Regions from separate parts of the Bradyrhizobium sp. INPA03-11B genome, predicted to be linked through region 1. Evidence: riboswitches for the same ligand, from Rfam matches in the RefSeq annotation. Region 1 holds a riboswitch; each other region holds the start of a gene.
The links. A riboswitch is a leader RNA that binds a small molecule or an ion and turns the genes downstream of it on or off. The one in region 1 is predicted to bind cobalamin.

Region 1 (7,391 bases):
TGGACTTCCTCCTGGAAAGCCGATGTCCACAGATGCGGGTTCTCGATCTTGATCTGGTTGATCACGTCGATGCCAAAGTTCAAATGGATGCTCTCGTCGCGCAGGATGTATTGATACTGCTCGGCGATGCCGACCATTTTGTTGCGGCGGCCGAACGAGAGGATCTGCGCGAAGCCCGTGTAAAACCACATGCCCTCAAAGATCACATAGAAGGCAACGAGGTCGCGCAGGAACGCCTGACCGGCCTGCGGCGTGCCTATCTTGAAATCGGGATCGTCGAGATGCTGGGTGTGCTTGATTGCCCAGGCCGCCTTGTCGGTGATCGAGGGCACCTCGCGGTACATATTGAACAGCTCGCCCTCGTCGAGGCCGAGGCTTTCGACGATGTACTGGAAGGTGTGGGTGTGCACCGCCTCCTCGAAGGCCTGGCGCAGGAGATACTGCCGGCATTCCGGGTTGGTGAGATGGCGATAGATCGCCAGCACGATGTTGTTGGCAACGAGGCTTTCAGAGGCCGCAAAGAAGCCGAGATTGCGCTTGATGGCGCGGCGCTCGTCCTCCGAGAGGCCGTCGCGCGACTTCCAGAGCGCGATGTCGGCCTGCATCGAGACCTCGGTTGGCATCCAGTGATTGTTGCACGCGGCAAGGTATTTCTCCCAAGCCCAGTTGTATTTCAGCGGCAGCAGCTGGTTGACGTCGGCACGGCAGTTGATCATCCGCTTCTCGTCGACCGAGACGCGGCCGCCATGGCGGTCGATCGTGCCGAGGCCGGTTGCCTCGTTCAGTGCGGCGGGCGCCGCCGCAAAGGACGGCGCCATGAAGGGCGTGCGCTCCTGGCGGGCTGTGGTCACAGTTTCTGTAAAGTCGAGCATAATGTGGGGTCCTTTGTTTTGCTTACTGGCAGGCTTCGCAGTCGGGACTATCGATCGAGCAGGCAATGGCGTCCGGTAGATCCGGGACCGGCGCGGTCGGCGCCACTGGCGAGACGGCGTTGAGCTTGCCGTCGGTGCCCTTCAGCGTCGACTTCTCGACATGGGTCGCACTGCGCGAGCGCAAGTAATAGGTGGTCTTCAGGCCCAGCGACCATGCCAGACGGTAGAGCGCGTCGAGCTTCTTGCCGGAGGGATTGGCGATATAGAGGTTGAGAGACTGCGCCTGGTCGATCCATTTCTGCCGCCGCGCGGCCGCCTCGACCAGCCAGCGCGAATCGATCTCGAAGGCTGTCGCGTAGCGTGCCTTGAGGTCGTCGGGGATGCGGTCGATCGCACCGACGCTGCCGTCAAAATATTTGAGGTCGTGGACCATGACCTCGTCCCACAGCCCGCGCTCCTTGAGGTCGCGCACCAGATGGTCGTTCACCACCGTAAAGTCGCCGGACATGTTGGATTTGACATAGAGGTTCTGGTAGGCCGGCTCGATCGACTGCGCGACGCCGCAGATGTTGGAGATCGTCGCCGTGGGCGCGATCGCCATCACGTTCGAGTTGCGCATGCCGACCGCGGTGACGCGGCCGCGCAGGGCTACCCAGTCAAGCGTGCTGGTGCGATCCATCGCAACCCCGCCGCGGGCATCGGCAACGAAGTCTATCGAATCGATCGGCAGGGTGCCCTGGCTCCACAGCGAGCCCTCGAACGACGGATAGCGTCCTCGCTCGGCGGCGAGATCGACCGAGGCCGAGATCGCATGATATGAGATCGCCTCCATGCTGGTGTCGGCGAAGGCGACGGCGGCATCAGACGCTACCGCGATGCGCAGCATATGTAGCGCGTCCTGGAACCCCATCAGACCGAGCCCGACCGGGCGATGCCGCAGGTTGGAGCAGCGCGCTTCCGGGATGGTGTAAAAGTTGATGTCGATGACATTGTCGAGCATCCGCATCGCCGTCGTCACCGTCTTCTTCAGCCTGACATCGTCGAGCCGGCCGTCCTGGATGTGATTGGCGAGGTTGATCGAGCCGAGATTGCACACGGCGGTCTCGTCGTCGGACGTGTTCAGCGTGATCTCGGTGCAGAGGTTCGAAGAGTGGATCACGCCGGCATGGCGCTGCGGCGAGCGCAGGTTGCACGGGTCCTTGAAGGTGATCCAGGGATGGCCGGTCTCGAACAGCATGGTCAGCATCTTGCGCCAGAGGTCGACGGCGCGGATCTGCTTGAACACCCGCATCTCGCCGCGCGCGGCCTTGGCCTCGTAATAGGCGTAACGCTCGGCGAACGGCTTGCCATAGAGATGGTGCAGATCCGGCGTTTCGTCCGGCGAGAACAACGTCCATTCGCTATCGGCCTCGACGCGCTGCATGAACAGATCGGGCACCCAGTTGGCGGTGTTCATGTCGTGGGTGCGGCGGCGGTCGTCGCCGGTATTCTTGCGCAGATCGAGGAATTCCTCGATGTCGACGTGCCAGGTCTCGAGATAGGCGCAGACAGCGCCTTTGCGTTTGCCGCCCTGGTTGACGGCAATCGCGGTGTCGTTGGCCACTTTCAGGAACGGAACCACGCCCTGGCTTTCGCCATTGGTGCCCTTGATATGGGCGCCGAGCCCGCGGACGCGGGTCCAGTCGTTGCCGAGCCCACCGGAATATTTGGCGAGCAGCGCGTTGTCCTTGATCGACTTGAAGATGCCGTCGAGGTCATCGGCCACGGTGGTCAGGAAACACGACGAGAGCTGCGACCGCAGCGTGCCGGAATTGAACAGCGTCGGCGTCGAAGCCATGAAGTCGAACGACGACAGCAAATCGTAAAACTCGATCGCGCGGGCCTCACGGTCGATCTCGCGCAGCGCCAACCCCATGGCGACGCGCATGAAGAAGGCCTGCGGCAGCTCGATGCGGTTACCGCGGACATGCAGGAAATAGCGGTCGTACAGCGTCTGTAGACCGAGGAACTGGAACGACAGATCACGCTCGGGCTTCAGTGCTGCGGCGAGCCGCACGAGGTCGAAGCGGCCGAGCTCGGCGTCCAGCAGTTCGGACGTGAACCCGGTCTTGATATAGGCCGGGAAATACTCGGCATAGTGCACGGCCATATCCGCCTGCGACGCACTGGTCGGCACGCCATGCACATAGGACAGCACCTCCGTGCGCAGCTTGTCGAGCAACAGGCGCGCGCTGACATAGGTGTAGTTCGGCTCCTGCTCCACCAGGGTGCGGGCCGCCATCACCGAGGCGAGCGCCAGCTCATCCTGGCCGATGCCGTCATAGATGTTGCGTTGGGTCTCGGCGATGACGGGCACGGCGTCGACGCCGTCAAGGCCGGTACAGGCCTCGTTGATGATCAGCGCCAACCGGGCGTGGTCGAGCGGCACCTTGGTGCCGCCACGCAGCGTGACCTGGATCGCTGGTCCTGCCGCCGGCTTTGCCGTTTTCGCCGCCTCCTGCTCGGCGCGCTGCCTCGTGCGCTCCTCGCGGTACAACACATAGGCGCGCGCCACCTTGTGGTGCTCGCTGCGCATCAGCGCCAGTTCGACCTGATCCTGCACGTCTTCGATGTGGAAGGTGCGGCCCTCGCTCATCCGCCGCGACAGCGCGGTGACGACCTCCGCGGTGAGTTGCTCGACGATCTCATGCACCCGGCGCGAGGTGGCCGCGGTATGTCCCTCAACTGCGAGGAACGCCTTGGTCATCGCCACCGAAATCTTGCTGGCGTCGAATTTCGACACCGTGCCGTTACGGCGTATCACCTGTATCGGAGGGGCAGCTTCCGGCGCGGCGAGCGATTCTGGACGCAACAGGATGAGTGGCGCTGGCTTTGTTTCGCGATCGAGAGAGAGAGACATCGTGCAGACCCCGTGATGCTTGTTGGGGCTGGATGTCGAGGGGACGCTGCGTCATTCCGGCGGCAAGTGCCACCGGCATGGCCGTGCAAGCGACCGCCGGGACACCCCGCCCGTGGACGTGTTTGGTGTCGCGGCAGGTCTCCTGGCTCGCAGGTCGCCGTTGCTCCCTCGTCTTCCCAATGCCTCGTGGCATCAGTGACTTAACAGGGCGAGAGCAACTCACTGCTTACAGTTGCGGGGGCAGCGCCGGATTTTTACGGATCGATCCGTAGTTCACCGGCTTCCCTCTTAGCCACCAAATCTTGTGATATGGCGGACCGTGACGTCTATATCTGGTGCGATTTGAGACAGGATGTCAACCGCCGCAAGACGATCTCTCCAAATTTTTTGGAAGCGTCATCCCAACGCTCGTGAGCGTCTGTGGACGAAGCCCCTCAACTCACGTGAGTTGACGCGCCCGCGATGTTGTCTGTAAGTGACCTCGTCGTGGTTCTTCGAGAGGCACTTTCTCTCGAAGCTAAGAGGGAAGCCGGTGCGATGCCGGCGCTGCCCCCGCAACTGTAAGCGGCGAGCCATCGTCCATTTCAGCCACTGAAGCGCAAGTTTCGGGAAGGCCGGACGACAGCTAGGACCCGCGAGCCAGGAGACCTGCCTCGACAACATAAACGTCCTCGGGCGGGGTGTCCCGGTGGTGCGGTTGCGACCCGCTTGCGCCTCCATGCGTCTTTGCGAGTCCAGACGTGTCACTACGGCCTTTGCCCCCAACTTTTGGGGTTAAGCCAATGTCCTCTAAATCTATCTCCTCACTTGCGGTCGCAACTCTTGGTACGCCGCGGATCGGTCCACGCCGCGAGCTCAAGCTTGCGCTCGAAAGCTTCTGGTCCGGCGCATCGGACGAGAAGGCATTGATCGAAGCCGGGATCGGATTGCGTGCCGCCAACTGGGCGCGGCAGAAGAAGCTCGGCGTCTCCGTGATCCCGTCGAACGATTTCTCGTTCTACGACCAGGTGCTCGACACCTCGGTGATGGTTGGCGCGATCCCCGCGATCTATGGCTGGGCCAGCGGCCCGATGCCACTTGCGACCTATTTTGCGATGGCGCGCGGCAGCCAGGGTGATGTCCAAGGCAACCCGCACGATGCGCCCCGCGGCCATGCCCATCATGGCCAAAGCGTGCCGGCGCAAGAAATGACCAAGTGGTTCGACACCAACTATCACTACATGGTTCCGGAACTCGCGAAAGATCAGCAATTCCGCCTCGTCTCGCGCAAGCCGATCGAGGAATATGAGGAAGCCAAGGCACTGGGCTACCAGACCCGACCCGCGCTGGTCGGTCCGGTCACCTTTCTCAAGCTCGCCAAGAGCAAGGATGCCGGCTTCGAGCCGCTGTCGCTGCTGGACCGGCTGCTGCCGGTCTATGTCGAGGTGCTGCGGGGGCTTGCCAGCAGCGGCGCGGAATGGGTGCAGATCGACGAGCCCTGCCTGGTGCTGGATCTCGACGAGGCGGCGCGTGACGCGCTGCGCCGTGCTTATGTCGGAATCGCCAGGGCGGTACCGCAGATCAAGATCATGCTGGCGAGCTATTTTGGCGGCCTTGGCGAGAATCAAGACACGGCATTCGCGCTTCCCGTGGCTGGTCTGCATCTGGACCTGGTGCGCGCGCCCGAGCAGCTCGATGACCTCGCCCGCCTGCCCGCCGACCGCGTCGTCTCGCTCGGCGTGCTCGACGGCCGCAACATCTGGCGCGCCGATCTAAGCAGACTCCTTGACCGGCTTGAACCCGCTGTTGCAAAGCTCGGCAAGGAGCGCGTGCAGATCGCGCCCTCCTGCTCGCTGCTGCATGTGCCGATCGATCTTGCCCTGGAAGGCAAGCTCGATGCCGAAGTGAAGAGCTGGCTGGCCTTCTCCGTGCAGAAGGTCGAGGAGTTGGCCACGCTCGGCACGGCACTTGCGAGCGGGCGCAGGTCGATCACAAAGGCTTTGAAGGCATCCGACGCCGCCGTAGCCGCGCGCAAGACCTCGCCGCGCATTCACGACGCGACGGTGGCAAGCCGCATCGCGGGGATCGACGAGGCGATGCGCCGGCGCGCCAGTCGGTTCGAGGAGCGAGCCGAGGTGCAGCATGCGCGCTTCAACCTGCCAGCTTTCCCCACGACGACGATCGGCTCTTTCCCGCAGACCCACGAAATCAGGAAAGCACGCGCCGCGCATGCCAAGGGAGACCTCAGTGATACCGCCTACAAGACCTTCCTTCAGAACCAGACAGCACGCACCGTGCGCTGGCAGGAAAGCATCGGTCTCGACGTGCTTGTCCATGGCGAGTTCGAGCGCAACGACATGGTGCAGTACTTCGGTGAGCAGCTCTTAGGATTCGTCTTCACCGAGAACGCCTGGGTGCAGTCCTACGGCTCGCGCTATGTCAGGCCGCCGATCCTGTTCGGCGACGTGTCACGCCCGAAGCCGATGACGGTCGAATGGTGGCACTATGCGCAGTCGCTGACTGCGAAGCCGATGAAGGCGATGCTGACCGGCCCAGTCACCATCCTCAACTGGTCGTTCGTCCGCGACGACGTTCCGCGTAGCCAAGCCTGCCGCCAGATCGCGCTCGCGATCCGCGACGAGGTTATAGACCTCGAAGGCGCCGGCGCCGGCGTGATCCAGATCGACGAGGCCGCCTTGCGCGAAGGCCTGCCGCTGCGGCGCTCGGAGTGGACAACCTATCTCGACTGGGCGGTGGAATGCTTCCGTATCTGCTCGTCCGGCGTCCGGGACGAGACCCAGATTCACACCCATATGTGCTACTCCGAGTTCAACGACATCATCGACGCGATCGGCACGATGGATGCCGACGTGATCTCGATCGAGACATCGCGATCGAAGATGGAGTTGCTGGACGCATTCCGGAACTACCGCTATCCGAACGAGATCGGACCCGGCGTCTACGACATCCACTCGCCGCGGGTGCCTGAGGTGACCGAGATGACCGAGCTGCTCAAGCTGGCGCGGCGGCGCCTGTCCGACGGCCAGCTCTGGGTCAATCCGGATTGCGGCCTGAAAACCCGCAAATGGGACGAGGTCAGGCCGGCGCTTGTCAACATGGTTGCGGCCGCGCGCGAGCTACGGGCCGCAGGCTGATTGTCACGGAGGCTGCTGATGCAGTTCTGGATCAAATGCACCCGCTATGGCAAAGCGGAGCCCTACTATGTCAACATCTCGCTCGTCGGCGGCATGTCGCGCGAGGGCGACAAGACGATCCTGGAATTCGTCGGCAGCAACGCTCAAACCATCGAGGTGATGGAAACGCCGGAACAGGTTCTGGCGCTTCACCTCGGTGCGCCCGCGGAGCGCGTCTAACTCCCAAGACCTTTAGGGTCGCGTGGCGACCGATCTGCCGCACAGCTGATGCTGCGCAGCGGCTGAGAGCGCCTGCTTGTCTTGCCTTCCACGGCATCAGATGCCCACAGCAAGCGTCCCGTTTGCTTCGACCAACTGCCTCGCGAGATCACGTGGCACGTCGCTTGCTTCGCTCATGGCGGAAGCACGGTTTTCGGCACGAAGTGATCATGGGAGGACAATATGCTCGGAATTGGAAGTAAGTTGCCGTCGTTCGAAATCACAGGC
Region 2 (7,391 bases), on a different contig from region 1:
GGCGATCCGTTCGTCCATTTCAGCATCGAGTGCTTCGGCGGTCGCAACATAGACCGGCTGACCTGGAAAGCTGCGCGCGCGAAGTTCGGCGCGCCGGCTCTTTCCGGACCGGGCTCCGCCGGTGATCAGAATGACGGTCATATGGTCTCCTGTTGCGAACCGGGACCCGCTTCGCTCGAAAACGCTCTAACCACCAATCGCGGTAAAATACAAAGCCGAAATCCGCCCGCGGAGGGCTTGCGCTCGCTCGATGTCTTGCGCATCAGGGGGATCGCGGCGAGGAGAGGGTCAAGTGGGATTTGCGGGAGCGATGGCGGTGGCGATGGCTGTGGATGCCTTGATCGGCTGGCCGGCGTGGCTGTTTGCCCGCATCGGTCATCCCGTGACCTGGCTCGGCCGCTTGATCCATTTCCTCGATACCAGCTGGAACCGGGCCTCCGATCCTCCGGCGCTGCGTCGCACCGCCGGTGTTGCGGCGGCCGTGCTGGTGATCGCGCTGGCGACGGCGCTGGGCTGGGTCGTTCAGTCCGCGCTCGCATCCGGATGGCTGCATGTCGTTGTTGTCGGTATGCTGGCATGGCCGCTGGTGGCGCTGCGCTCACTGCATGACCATGTCGCCGCGGTGGCCCATCCGCTTGTCTCTGGCGACATCGCGGCCGCGCGTTCAGCAGTCGCGCAGATTGTCGGGCGCGATCCGGCCACGCTCGATGACGCCGGCATCGCGCGCGCGACCATCGAGAGCCTTGCCGAGAATGCATCCGACGGCATCGTGGCGCCGGTGTTCTGGGGCGCGCTGTTCGGGTTGCCGGGAATCCTCGGCTACAAGGCGATCAACACGCTGGACTCCATGATCGGCCATCGCACCGAGCGGCACGAAGCCTTTGGCTGGGCCGCGGCGCGGATCGACGATGTTGCCAATCTCATTCCGGCGCGGCTGACCGCTGTCTTGTTCGTGCTGCTCGCGCCAAACCGCTCGCAGGCGTGGTCATGCATGCTGCGCGATGCGCATCGGCATCGCTCGCCCAATGCCGGGTGGCCGGAAGCGGCGATGGCCGGCGCGCTCGGCGTCCGGCTCAGCGGGCCGCGCATCTATCACGGCAGCGTCGCGCACGAGCCTTGGCTGAACGAGGGTGCGCGCGATCCGGCTGCTGCTGACGTCCTCACCGGGCTGAAACTCTATCGTTACGCCATGATGCTGCTGGCCGCGGCCTTCGTGGCCCTGGCGCTGGCGTGAAGGAGCGGCGCATGCGTGAGCATGGCGGGAATCTCGACGTCGCCCAGCAACGCTACGGCGGCGCAGCGGAAGACTGGATTGATCTGTCGACCGGGATCAATCGCGTGCCTTATCCAGACGTCAGTGTGGAGGCGCGGCAATGGAGCGTGTTGCCGTCGCGATCCGAAATCGAATCCCTGCACGACGCGGCGCGGCGGGCCTACGCTACCAGTGCGCCGATCGTGGCGATGGGCGGTGCGCAGGCCGCCATTCAGTTGCTGCCTAGTCTGGCGTCGCGCGGGCGAGCGCGCATCCTGGCGCCCACATATAATGAGTATGCCGGCGTGTTGTCGGCGGCGGGCTGGGAGGTTGCCGAGGTGTCCGAGGTTGCGGCGCTTGCGGGAGCCGATGTTGCCGTCGTCGTCAATCCGAACAACCCCGACGGAAGACGCCATGATCGGGACGAACTGCTTGCGCTGTTGCCACGTGTTGGCCGGCTCGTGATCGACGAGAGTTTTGCGGACGCCGTACCCGGCATCTCGCTTGCAGCAGAAGCAGGACGCGCGGGGCTCGTGATCCTGCGCTCATTCGGCAAGTTTTACGGGCTTGCCGGCTTGCGGCTCGGCTTCGCTGTTGGCGGCGCAGCTGATATCGCCGCGCTCTCCGCAATGACCGGGCCATGGCCGGTTTCGGGGGCCGCGATCGCGATCGGGCGGCGGGCCTTGCTCGACCACGACTGGGCGAGGGCAACGACCGCACGGCTGGCGGACGACTGCGTCAAGCTCGACGCGGCGGCGCAATCGCGGGGTTGGACGCTGGTCGGCGGCACGCCGCTGTTCCGGCTTTACGAGACCGGCGATGCGCTCGCCGCGCAGGAGACGCTTGCCCGCGGACGGATCTGGTCGCGCGTCTTCCAGCACAAGCCGGGATGGCTGCGCCTCGGTCTGCCCGGCAATGAGGCTGAATGGTCCCGGCTTTCCGCCGTGTTGTCGCGCTGATTTCTTGACGCGTTTTCTTCACGCGAACTGGTGTCGACTTCGCTCGAAACGCCCTTAGCGCGCCAGCGCGAGCAGGCCGTCGACATCGAGATGGGTCTCGATGTGCTCGGCAAGCGCGTCGAGCGCGCTCTCGACCCTGGCGCCGTAAGGCTGATCCGCCGCAGGGATATCGAGCTGCGCAAGGAAGGCCTTACGAAATTCGTCCGACGTGAACAGGCCGTGCAGATAGCTGCCGTGAACGCGTCCGTCAGGCGACATGGCACCTTCCGGCGAGCCGTCAAGTATTGAAAACGGCCGGACGCGATCCGGGCCGTCGGTGCGTCCGATGTGGATTTCGTAGGCGCTGATCGGCTGACCGGTCGCAGCATGCACGGCGCTGACGCGGGTCAGCGTCTTCTGCTCGGTCATGGTGGTGGTGACATCGAGCAGCCCGAGCCCGCGCGTTTCGCCCGCGGGACCCTCGATCCCATCGGGATCGGCGACCGCTTGTCCGAGCATCTGGTATCCGCCGCACAGGCCGAGCACGTGCCCGCCGCGGCGATGATGCGCCAGGAGATCGATGTCCCAGCCCTGCGCGCGCAGGAAGGCGAGGTCGCCGCGGGTCGATTTCGAGCCGGGCAGGATGACGAGCCTGGCATCACCGGGGATGGCTTCGCCCGGACGGACCATCACCAGATCGACGCCGGGTTCGAGCTTCAGCGGATCGAGGTCGTCGAAATTCGCAATCCGCGACAGGGCCAGAAACGCGATCTTGCACTGGCCGGGCTTGCGCGCGTCGCCGAGCCCGAGCGCGTCTTCGGCCGGTAATTCGCCGGCGCGAGCGAACCAGGGCAGCACGCCAAAGCCGCGCCACGCGGTGCGGTCCTCGATCAGGCGGTAGCCGTCGTCGAACAGCGAGGGATCGCCGCGGAATTTGTTGATGACGAAGCCCTGGATCATCGCGGCATCGTCGGGATCGATCACGGTCTTGATGCCGACGAGCTGCGCGATCACGCCGCCGCGGTCGATGTCGCCGACCAGCACCACGGGCACGTCGGCCCGGCGCGCAAAGCCCATATTGGCGATGTCGGCCTTGCGCAGGTTGACCTCGGCGGGACTGCCGGCGCCTTCGACCAGCACGAGGTCTGCGCGCGCCTTCAGGCGCTCAAAACTCTCCAGCACTGCGCCCATCAGCTGTGGCTTCATGCCGGCATATTCCCGCGCGCGGGCGGTCGCGATCCGCTTGCCGTGCACGATGATCTGGGCGCCGACATCGGTTTCGGGCTTGAGCAGCACCGGGTTCATGTCGGTGTGCGGCTCGACGCCGGCGGCGAGCGCCTGCAACGCCTGCGCGCGTCCGATCTCGCCGCCATCGATGGTCACGGCCGCATTGTTCGACATGTTCTGAGGTTTGAACGGCAGCACGCGCAGGCCGCGCCGCGTGGCGGCGCGCGCAAGCCCCGCGACGATGAGCGATTTGCCCACGTCCGAGCCGGCTCCCTGGATCATCAATGCGCGCGCCATGGCGATGTCTGTCAGAATTCGACGCCCGGCTGGGCCTTGATGCCGGAGCGGAACGGATGCTTCACCAATGTCATCTCGGTGACGAGATCGGCAATCTCGATCAGCTCCTTCTTGGCGTTGCGACCGGTGAGCACGACATGCGTCATCGGCGGCTTCGACGTCGTCAGGAATTCCACGACGTCAGCGACCGCGAGATAGTCGTAGCGCAGCGCGATGTTGATCTCGTCGAGCACGACCATGCGCAGGCTCGGATCTGCGATCAGCTGCTTGGCCTTTTCCCACCCGGCTTGCGCTGCTGCGATATCGCGGGCGCGATCCTGGGTCTCCCAGGTAAAACCTTCGCCCATCGCGTGGAATTGACAGAGCTCGCCGAAATGCCCGGTGAGCAGCCGGCGCTCGCCGGTATCCCAGGCCCCCTTGATGAATTGCACCACGGCACAGGGAAAGCCGTGCGCGACGCAGCGGACGATCATGCCGAAGGCGGAGGACGATTTTCCTTTGCCGGCGCCGGTATGAACGATGATCAGACCCTTTTCGCCGCTCTTGGTCGCCATGATGCGATCCCGGGCGGCCTTCTTTTTCGCCATCTTGTCGGCATGGCGCGCGTCCAGCGATGGGTCGGTGCCGACAGCGCCGTCCTCAGCGTCGTTTCCATCAGAAATCATCACGTTCCTTCGGCTTGACAAGTGCGAGGCTTGGACGAATGGTGGGCCTGCGTTGGTTCCTGTCCTACGACAGGCGAACAGGGAATGCGATAGGGCTGAGACCGCAAGGTCGGCCCAAAACGCAGCCGCCCCCGCGACCGTGACCGGAGAGATGCCCAGGCCACTGATTCCGTAAGGAGTCGGGAAGGTGGGCATCAAAGGAGAAATCCTACTCCGCAAGCCGGGAGACCTGCCAGCGCAGCATGTTGTGAGACCGGCGGACGGGGTGTTCCGCGACGGGGAACGAGCCGATCCACAATCGGTTCGTGTGCCTCATCGCTTCCCGCTGTCAATCCAGGAAGGCCGATGAGCGTTACCCTTCATGTCTGTATCACCTGCCGCGCCGGCCAAACGTTGGCGGAAGGTGACGTCGCGCCCGGTGCGCGCCTGCATGCCGCGCTTCTCGAGGCCGGCGTGCCCGATGGCGTCGATCTGGTTCCCGTCGAATGCCTGTCGGCTTGCAGCCAGGGCTGCTCGGTCGCGCTCAGCGCGCCCGGCCGGTGGTCCTATGTCTATGGGCGCCTGTCCGAAGCCAATGCCGGGGATGTGATCGCAGGCGCCTCCGCCTATGCGGCGGCACCTGACGGCATCGTGCCGTGGCGCAGCCGTCCTGAAATCTTCCGCAAGCAATCGCTTGCCCGCATTCCACCTCTTCCCGTCGTGCCGGAGGCCGCAGAATGACTACACTCGCCAAGGTTCCGGTTACCGTCGTGACCGGCTTTCTCGGGTCCGGCAAGACGACGCTGATCCAGCATCTGATCCGGAACGCCAACGGCAAGAAGCTCGCGGTGCTGGTGAATGAATTCGGCAGCGAAGGCGTCGACGGCGACATCCTGAAATCCTGCGCCGATGCCAATTGTCCGACCGAGAACATCGTCGAGCTCGCCAATGGCTGCATCTGCTGCACTGTCGCCGACGATTTCATCCCGGCGATGGAGCAGTTGCTCGCGCGCCCGGTGAAGCCCGATCACATCGTGATCGAGACCTCGGGGCTCGCACTGCCGAAGCCGTTGCTCAAGGCGTTCGACTGGCCGGAGATTCGTTCGCGGATCACGGTCGACGGCGTGATCGCGCTGGCCGATGCGGAAGCCGTTGCAGCCGGCCGCTTTGCGCCGGATCCGGCCGCGGTGGATGCGCAGCGCGCGGCCGACGACAATCTCGATCACGAGACGCCGCTGTCCGAAGTGTTCGAGGACCAGATCGCCTGCGCCGATATCGTGCTGCTGACCAAGGCCGATCTCGCCGGCGCGGAGGGGATCAAGGCGGCCAAGGAGGTGATCGCGGCCGAGATGCCGCGTGAGGTGCCGATGTTGCCCATCGTCGACGGCACCATCGACGCGCGCGTGATCCTGGGGCTCGGAGCTGCGGCGGAAAATGACCTCGCGTCGCGGCCGTCGCATCATGACGGCGAAGAGGAGCACGAGCACGACGATTTCAATTCGGTGGTGATCGATCTTCCGGAGATTGTCGACATCGATGCGCTGGTCGCCTCGATCAAGGGCCTGGCGCGGGAGCAGAACGTGCTGCGCGCCAAGGGCTACATCGCGGTCGAAGGCAAGCCGATGCGCTTGCTGGTGCAATCGGTCGGCGAGCGGGTGCGGCATCAGTTCGACATGCCCTGGGGCGCGCGGACGAGACAGTCGAAGCTCGTCGTGATCGGCGAACACGGCGATATCGATGAAGCCGCCATCAGGGCACGGCTTGGTGTCTGATGCACGTCGTTTTCCGCGAGAGCCGCGGCCTTGAGGAGACCGCGACACCAAGGGACCTCGGCCAGGATCCGGCCGATCTCGTGGTGCTGTCGTTTTCCGACAGTGATCTCGCGGCGTTCGCGGCCGGCTGGCGGCGCGGCCGCGCCGCATTGCCGTCGCTGCGGCTCGCCAATCTCGCGGAACTGCGCCATCCGCTGTCGGTCGACACCTATATCGAGCGGACGCTGTCGCACGCGCGCGGCATTTTGGTACGGCTGATCGGCGGCGAACCTTATTGGGCCTACGGGCTGTCAGCGGTGCATCGGGTGGCGAAGGAGCGCGACATCGCTCTGGTGGTGCTGCCGGCGGATGGCCGCGACGATTTGCGGCTGGATGAATTCTCGACCTTGCCGGTCTCGACGCTGCGCCGTCTGAAGGTGTTGTGCGACAAGGGCGGCCCCGTTGCCGCGCAGGCCGTGATCGCGCAATTGGCACTGGCGTCCGGGCTCTATGCCGGGCCTGTGGTCGGTGAGATCGATCTTCCCGAGATCGGCGCCTACGATTCCCGTCGCGGCGCCATCGCTGCGCTGCCGGCGCCGGATGGCCGGCCGCGGGCGCTGGTGACGTTCTATCGTTCCTATCTCGCGGCCGGCGACGCCGCTCCGGTCGATGCATTGATCGATGCGTTGCGCGCGAAGGGGTTTGATGCCCACGGTGTCTTCGTCACCTCGTTGAGGGCGGCAGGCGTTGCCGACTGGTTGCGCGTTCAGTTCGAGCAGTGCCCGCCTGCCGCCATCGTCAACGCGACTGCGTTCTCCGCGGCCGGTGACGACGGCACGACGCCGTTCGATGCCGTGTCGTGCCCGGTTTTCCAGGTCGCGCTGTCCACGGCGCGGCGCGAGGATTGGGCCCTGTCGTTGCGCGGCCTGTCGCCCGGCGATCTCGCGATGCATGTGGTGTTGCCGGAAGTCGATGGTCGCCTGTTCACTGGTGTCGTAAGCTTCAAGTCGCCCGGCGAGCGCGATCCGGATCTGCAATTCGCGCATCTTGCGCATCGGCCGGACGCCGAACGCGTCGCGGCGATTGCCGCGCGGGTCGCCGCCTGGCACCGGCTTGCCGGCAAGCCGGCGCACGAGAAGCAGCTTGCGCTCGTGCTGTCGAACTATCCGGGCCGCCCACACCAGATCGCGCATGCCGTCGGCCTCGATGCACTTGCCTCGGTCGGGGTTTTGCTGACCGATCTCGCGGCTGCGGGTTTTGATCTTGAACCGACGGCGTCGCT
Region 3 (7,391 bases), on a different contig from region 1:
CGTCCATCATCGAGAGCCGGAGATCGCGCGGATAATGCTCTGCGCCCGCAATCGCCATCGCGCGGTCAGGCGCGACCTGCACCTTGTTCCAGAGGATGACGGGGAGCGCAGCGAGGCGCTCGCCGTCGGTGAGGCGCGGAAACGCCACGTACATCATGACGAGGCCGGAGATGAACCACATCGCGAACAAGAGACACGTCGCAATGCCGATCCAGCGATGGACGACATAGAGCCATCGCCGCCCTCGCCGGATCAGAGCCCTGCGCATGATCAGAACTTCACGTTGACGGACAGTTCGGCGGTGCGCGGCATGCCCAGCAGCCACTGCCCCGTGCCGTTCGAGGTCACAGCGTAAACCTTGTCGAACAGATTGTAGACGCGGAACGCGACCGTGGTGCGGTCATCCGGCTTCCACTTGATGCCGCCATTGACCACATTGTAGCCCGGCCGCAACTGGGTGTTGGCCAGATCCGAATACATCGCGCCGACGATCTGCACGCCGCCATAGGCCGACCAGTTCGACGCGAAATCCCAGGTCAGCCAGACGTTCGCAACCTGCTGCGGTACGTTGACCGGGACATTGCCGTTGTAGCTGACGATCTTGCCGCCGACCACCTGGCTGTTGTTGTCATAGCGGGCGCGCAGCAGCGCAAGATTGGCGTCGACGCGCCAGCCATCGTTCAGCGCAAGTCCGACCGATCCTTCGACCCCGCGCGATGACTGCTGGCCGATCTGCAATGCCAGGCCAGCGGTGGGATTGCCGGGATCGGGAATCGTCAGGCCGGTCTTGACGATCTCGTAAGCAGCCAGCGTCCACTCGCCGCGGCCACCCCAGAACGACTGCTTGACCCCGACCTCGGTCTGCTTGCCGGTCGCGAGCTGGAAGGTCTTCTGCGAGGTCGACAGCGAGATCAAATTGCTGACCGGATCGACGCCGACCGCGTACTGACCATAGAACGCGAGGTTCTTGATCGGCTCATAGACCAACCCGGTACGCCAGCTGGTGCCCGACAGCGTCGTTTCAAAACTGTTCGCCGGCGTCTTGTAATCGGTGCGATCGACTTCGGGACGATCGTACCTGACGCCGGTGACGAGCGACAACTGATCGGTCAGCGACAGGCGATCTTCGGCGAACAGCGCATATTGATTGACGATCGCGTTGAAGCCCGGCGTGGTCACTGTCGTCGTCGCGAAGAACGATCCGGGATCGAACACGTAAGGATTGACCGACGACGCGCCGCCGTAAGGCGAGTTGTTGGTATGGGTGAAATCGATCCGGTTGACGTCGAACCCGGCCACGAACTGGTTTGCAAGTCCGAACACATGACCGCTGAAGGTCGCATCCATCCGGTTGCCGACCTGTTTCTGGTCATGGAAGATCTCGATATAACTCGACCGATCGATCAGCTGGGTCTTTGGATTCCAGGTGTAGTTCTCGATGTCGCGCCAGTGCCGCTCGCTGGTCAGATAATACAGCGTGTTATTGACCTTGACGCCGTCGGCGACATCCCATTCGGACTTGAACTGGGTCCAGCTGTCCTGATAGCGGATCGCGCTGTCGGATGCGTTGTAGTTCTTGAAGCGCAGCGCGTCCTGGATCGCGCCGTTGATCAGCGGCGTGCCGAAGTAGCGCGACGGGCTGCGATCGCCGTAGTCCTCGGACAGCGTGAAGGCGAGATTGTCCGAAGCCTGCACGCGCACGGCGGCGGAGACCACCGCATTCGAGGTCTTGTCGCGATCGACCCAGCCGTCCGACATGTTGCCGGTGGCGTTGATGCGGTAGGACACATTGGGATTGATCGGACCGGTGCTGTCCACCGAAAGCCGCCGCGTCATGTTGCTGTCGAGCGAGACCTCGGCCTCGTTGTAGGGCGTGGCTAACGGCTTCTTCGGAACGACGTTGATGACGCCGCCAATCGCGCCTTCGCCGTACAGCACCGAGGCCGGGCCGCGCAGCACCTCGATGCGTTGCGTCGACCAGGTGTCGTAGGGGAACGTCAGGGTGCCGGAGCCGATGTAGAAGCGCGTGCCGTCATAGAGCGTCATCACCGAGTTGCTGCCGGCAAAGCCGCGGGTGCTGAACGACAGGCCGCCATTGCCCGGCGCCGGCGTTGCGATGAACCCAGCCGCGTTCTGGGTGACGGCATCGAGCACATTGTGCTGGCCGCGTTCGGCGATGGTCTGCGCCGTGATGATCTCGACGCTGGCCGGCGTCTGCAGCGGCGTCAGGTTGAGGCGGCTGCCGGTGCCGCCCGGCGTGGTGGCATTGAGTGTTGGCGAAGCCGCTCCCGATGCACCCGACGCTGCGGCACGCGGCGCGCCGGGCGCGGCGGCGGCCGTTGCCGGCCTGGCGCGTTGCCGCGCCGTCGCGACGTTGCTGCTTCGCGCCGCGGGTTTGGGCTTCGCGGATGCCGAGGGTGCGACCTCGATCGGATCGAGCGTGGTGGGTGGAGCTGTTTGCGCGCCGGCTTCGGCCGGCAGCAGCAATGATGACAGGGAGCAGACGAGGCCGAGGCGCCAGTTGCGCGCAACGGAAGAAGACGAGGACATGAAACGACTCGCGGTAACGTGGCACGTCACCGCGAACGCGGACTGGCGCATTGCCCAAAAGGCAGTGCTCCGATCCCACCAGGACGCCCCCGCCCGATGTGCTCGCGTGTGACCACGACTGACGGCAGGTCTCCTGGCTCACGGGTCATCGCCTGTCGACGCCTTCCCGAGCTGAATAGCCCAGTGGCAAATTGACGAAAGGCTCGCCGTTTACAGTTGCGGGGACAGCTGCGGCGTTGAGAGTACTCTCGCACCGCATTCCCTTTTGATCCCCGAAGGGAACCGTCGCGAAAAACGATAGGTGGTGGACGCAGAGCTGTCAATTCGATGCGATTGTCGCACGCATGCTTTGTGCGATTGTGCTGCGATCGGGACACAGCGTCCGACTCGAATGCTTGTCCCGTCATCCTGAGGTGCGAGCGTAGCGAGCCTCGAAGGATCGACGGCCACTAGCCAGGCCGTGCATCCTTCGAGGCTCGCCGAAGAGGCTCGCACCTCAGGATGACGGAGAACCTTGGCATTACTCTGCTTCGACACATCCCTCCATGATCTCGTCGATCTCGGCGCGCGACAACACGCCCATCTCGGCGATGAACACTAGCCGCGTGCGCGGCACGCCGGGTACCAGCACGCCGCCCGCAGCCAAGGTCGCGCGGCCGCCGGCGAGTTGAAATACCGTCAGCCGCCCGGGCTGCTCCACCGTCTCGAACAATCCCTTCGCCCGCGCCAGCTTCGGCGCCAGTTTGCCGATCGCCTGCTGCAGGCGCGGCAGCCGCACCGGATGCTCCGAGGTCCAGCTCAGCGTCTCGAAGCGATCGGTCGCTGGCCGTCGCGGCGCGGTCTCACGCGGCGCCGGCACATGATCGAGATCAGCAGGAAACAGCAGTTCGGCCGGCACCTCGCCATGGAGGGCATCGACGATCACCGCCGCCGGACGCATCGCTCGCACGGCATCGCGGATCGCGGCGCACGCGGCTGCATCGGCGAGATCCACCTTGCTCAGCGCCACCACATCGGCCGCCCGCAGCTGCGAGCGCAGCAACGCATCATCCAGCGCGGCCACCGGCTGCGTTGCGTCGACGACGCACAGCACCGTCTCCAGCGGCGCCTCCTTCCAGATCACCGGATCCATCAGGTTGCGGACGATATCGGCGGGATCGGCGATCCCGCTGGTCTCGATCACGATGAATTCGGGACACGGATCACGCCGCAACAGTGTCGCGAGCGTGCGCAGCAGGTCACCCTCCAGCGTGCAGCAGATGCAGCCATTGCTCAGACTGACCACGCCGTCACCGGCGCCGGCGATCAGCTCGGCATCGATATTGATCGCGCCGAAATCATTGACCACGGCGGCGATGCGTTTGCCTTGCGCATGCGCCAGCAGATGGTTGACGACCGTGGTCTTGCCCGCCCCGAGAAAGCCCGCGACCAGCAGGATCGGGACCGGCACCTCAGCCCCCAGCGACGGGCCGGCGCACCGGCCGGCCGGGACGTGCCGCAACGTCGAGGACACCATCATTGATCAGCGGCTGGCCGCTGACCACGAGGTGGCGTACGCCTTCCGCCGGACGATTCATCGTCGAGAAGGTCGCGCGGTCGCTCAGCGTCTCGAAGTCGAACACCACGACGTCGGCATCGGCGCCCGCCTGCAGCCTGCCCTTGGCGCGCATCGCCGGCGTGCTCGCCGACAGGATCTCCGCCGGGATCAGCGCGCATTTGCGGATGCCCTCGAGCAGCGACACCTTCTTGCGCTCGCGCACCCATTCGCGGATGAAGCGGGTGAAGCAGCCTGCCGAGCGCGGATGCGAGGTGGCATCGTCAGGCAACGGCCAGGCGTCGCCGGTGTAGGGGCGGCCATCCGATAGCGTCCATGGCATCGCGTCGGACGCGATCGCACCGCCCGGATACAGCACCGCCATGTCGAGCAGGTCGCGATGATGCGCGTTGTTCTCGATGTCGAGCACATGCCACAGCACCAGCGTCGAGGGCTCCGCGGCCTGCGCCGCCAGCAGCTCCTCGCGGCTGCCGAAGCGATGACCGTCGGTCACCCGCTGCACCGAATCATAGCCGAGGCCGTTACGCTCCTCGAATTTCGGATCGCTGAAGAAGGTCGCCGCCAGCACCGTCGAGCCGGTGCCGTAGGGATAGGCTTCCACCGTGATTGGCAGGCCCTGCGCCTGCGCTTTCGCGATCAGCGCAACGCAGCGTTCGATATCGGTCTTGCTCGACGAGTTGAAGTGGCAGATGTGCATGTGTGCGCCGGTGGCGCCGGCATAGCCGATCAGGCGGATATAGGCCTCGGCCGCGCTCTCCGGATCGATGCGCGACATGTAGGCGACGTGGGTGAAGGTCGGCACCGCATGATTAGCCGCGAGCTGGCACACCGCGGTCAATTCCTGCACGCCGGCGCCGGGCGCATAGGCGTTGAGAATGCCGATGCCAATGCCGCCCTCGTTCAATCCATTGGCAAGGCGCTCGAGGATGCCGCCGACCTCACCCTCGGTCGCCACGTTCTCGATCCAGCGGCGATCGCGCATCGCTGCACCGAACGATTCCAGCGAGCTTTCCGAATTCGAGCCGGTCATCGCGCCGATCCGCGCGAACGCCCAGTTGGCGGCCGCGCCGTAGTTCAGCACCCGCCCCTTCTCGGCCTGGCGCTTGTACCAGGACGCCACCGGCAACACGCCGGCCTCGAGGTCGAGCGATGTCGTCACGCCGTCGAACGCTTGCATCCGATCGGCCGGAATGGTCTGGCCATGCGCGTGCAGGTCGATGAAGCCGGGCGCCACCACGAGCCCGGTGGCGTCGATCTGCCGCTCGGCGCCGCCGAGCCCGGCGCCGACCGCGGCGATCTTGCCGTCGACGACGGCGACGTCGCCGACCGCATCCATCCCGCTGGCCGGATCCACCACTCGGCCGCCGCTGATCACCAAACCGCCCATCTCGCCACTCCCCGCATTCCGAAACCAACCGGTCTCTTTTCGGGCACAGAGAAGCGCATCGCACGCATCGCGGCAACCCGGTCAGGGTTGTGGCGACATGCTCTGGCGGAATATCCGCCGCGCCATGCTGCCGATTGCAGAGAGCTCCTCGCTACGTTCCGGTTGCACGCCGCGACGGCAGCCCGCGCCAGAGGTCGACGTTCGGCCTGCTTCGGCTGGAGACGATCTTCGGTGGAGTCCGGTCGTTCGCGATCGCCGCCTCGAATGCGCGCCGCAGTCTGGGATTGTCGATCTGTGTCAGGAAGCGCAGGACAATGGCCTCGGCTTGTGCGCCGCTGCCGGTGATGACACGGCAGAGTTCCGCAGTCGTCCTGCGGAAGAAGTTGAATGCGTCATCGGCCGCGCCGCCCAGCCGGTCGACCTCGCCGGCGACACCGAGCGCGTGTATCCGGTCGTCGTCGTCGAGCGTCACTGCGAAGCGCAGCACGGCAAGCTGCCAGGCACGGAGCAGCTTGCTCTCGGGTTCAGTCGCGTCCTCGCGCATCAGTCGAACACCCCGCGCGACTGACCTCCTTCGGCTGTCGAGCGAGGTCCGGCGCGGCGCGACTATTCCTGCGCGGGAATAGGTTTTCGAGGGGAGCGCGCGCCCGATCGCATAGGAATTGCATAGGCGGCGCGCACAGCGTCCCGATTCGTTCAGATCCCCTCGAACTGCAGGCGCGCCAGCCGCGCATAGAGGCCGCCCGCGGCGACCAGCTCGGCATGGGTGCCCTGCTCGACGATCCTGCCCTGGTCCATGACCAGGATGCGGTCGCAGGACAGCACGGTCGCCAGCCGATGCGCGATGACGAGCGTGGTGCGATGGCGCATCAATTCCTCGAGCGCGGTCTGCACCAGCGTCTCGCTCTCGGCGTCGAGCGCCGAGGTCGCTTCATCCAGCAGCAGCAGCGGCGCATCGCGCAGGATCGCGCGCGCGATCGCGATGCGCTGGCGCTGGCCGCCTGATAGCGTCACGCCGCGCTCGCCGAGTTGGGCGTCGAAGCCTTCCGGCAGACGGCGCAGGAATTCGGTGGCATGCGCGAGATCGGCAGCGCGCTCGACCTCAGCATCGGTGGCATCGGGCCGGCCGAACCGGATGTTCTCGCGGGCTGAGGCGGCGAACACCACCGAATCCTGCGGCACCAGCGCGATCCGTGCGCGCACGTCGGCCGGATCGGCCTGCCGGATCGGCACGCCGTCGAGCGAGATGGTGCCCGATTTCGGATCGTAGAAGCGCAGCAGCAAATGGAACAGCGTGCTCTTGCCGGCGCCGGAGGGGCCGACGATCGCAACCTTCTCGCCCGAGCCGACCTTCAGCGACACGCCGTCGACTGCGAGCGCATTGGGCCGGGTCGGATAGGCGAAGCTGACATCGTCGAAGCCGACATCGCCGCGCGCAGGCTGCGGCAGCGCGCGCGGCGAAGCGGGAGCTGCGATCTGCGGCCTGACGCGCAGGATCTCGAACAGCCGTTCGGCGGCGCCCGATGCGGCCGAGACTTCGCCCCAGACTTCGCTGAGCTGGCCGAGGCCACTCGCGGCGAACGCCGTATAGAGAATGAACTGGCCGAGCCGGCCGGGGCTGATGGTTCCGACCAGCACGTCGTGCGAGCCGACCCACAGGATTACGACGACGCTGGCGAACACGATGAAGATGACGATCAGCGTCAGCACCGCGCGCGCCTTGGTCGAACTGCGCGCGGCCTGATAGGCCTGTTCCACCTCGCCGGCAAAACGCGTCCTGGCGAGCCGTTCGCCGGTATAGGCCTGCACGGTGCGGATCGCGTTGACCAGCTCGCTCGCATAGGCGCTGGCATCGGCCAGCGTATCCTGGGCGGTGCGCGACAGCCGCCGTACCCAGCG

Region 2: another riboswitch for cobalamin. It lies ahead of QMZ05_RS15695 (DUF1636 domain-containing protein); the one in region 1 lies ahead of QMZ05_RS25515 (ribonucleoside-diphosphate reductase subunit alpha).
Region 3: another riboswitch for cobalamin. It lies ahead of QMZ05_RS09560 (TonB-dependent receptor); the one in region 1 lies ahead of QMZ05_RS25515 (ribonucleoside-diphosphate reductase subunit alpha).

What each region holds. Positions count from the first base shown of each region.
Region 1 covers NZ_JASGSR010000068.1:1,216-8,606, forward strand. The annotation lists gene QMZ05_RS25510 (ribonucleotide-diphosphate reductase subunit beta) at 1-818, opposite strand, end outside; gene QMZ05_RS25515 (ribonucleoside-diphosphate reductase subunit alpha) at 895-3,771, opposite strand; cobalamin riboswitch at 3,886-4,108, opposite strand; cobalamin riboswitch at 4,242-4,442, shown strand; gene metE (5-methyltetrahydropteroyltriglutamate--homocysteine S-methyltransferase) at 4,554-6,905, shown strand; gene QMZ05_RS25525 (hypothetical protein) at 6,924-7,124, shown strand; gene QMZ05_RS25530 (peroxiredoxin) at 7,347-7,391, shown strand, end outside.
Region 2 covers NZ_JASGSR010000031.1:45,122-52,512, reverse strand. The annotation lists gene cobU (bifunctional adenosylcobinamide kinase/adenosylcobinamide-phosphate guanylyltransferase) at 1-141, opposite strand, end outside; gene cbiB (adenosylcobinamide-phosphate synthase CbiB) at 311-1,234, shown strand; gene cobD (threonine-phosphate decarboxylase CobD) at 1,246-2,211, shown strand; gene QMZ05_RS15705 (cobyric acid synthase) at 2,266-3,714, opposite strand; gene cobO (cob(I)yrinic acid a,c-diamide adenosyltransferase) at 3,726-4,379, opposite strand; cobalamin riboswitch at 4,416-4,631, shown strand; gene QMZ05_RS15695 (DUF1636 domain-containing protein) at 4,725-5,099, shown strand; gene cobW (cobalamin biosynthesis protein CobW) at 5,096-6,130, shown strand; gene cobN (cobaltochelatase subunit CobN) at 6,130-7,391, shown strand, end outside.
Region 3 covers NZ_JASGSR010000017.1:43,551-50,941, forward strand. The annotation lists gene QMZ05_RS09555 (PepSY domain-containing protein) at 1-268, opposite strand, end outside; gene QMZ05_RS09560 (TonB-dependent receptor) at 271-2,550, opposite strand; cobalamin riboswitch at 2,656-2,852, opposite strand; gene QMZ05_RS09565 (GTP-binding protein) at 3,071-4,000, opposite strand; gene QMZ05_RS09570 (amidohydrolase family protein) at 4,002-5,492, opposite strand; gene QMZ05_RS09575 (hypothetical protein) at 5,644-6,036, opposite strand; gene QMZ05_RS09580 (ABC transporter ATP-binding protein/permease) at 6,189-7,391, opposite strand, start outside.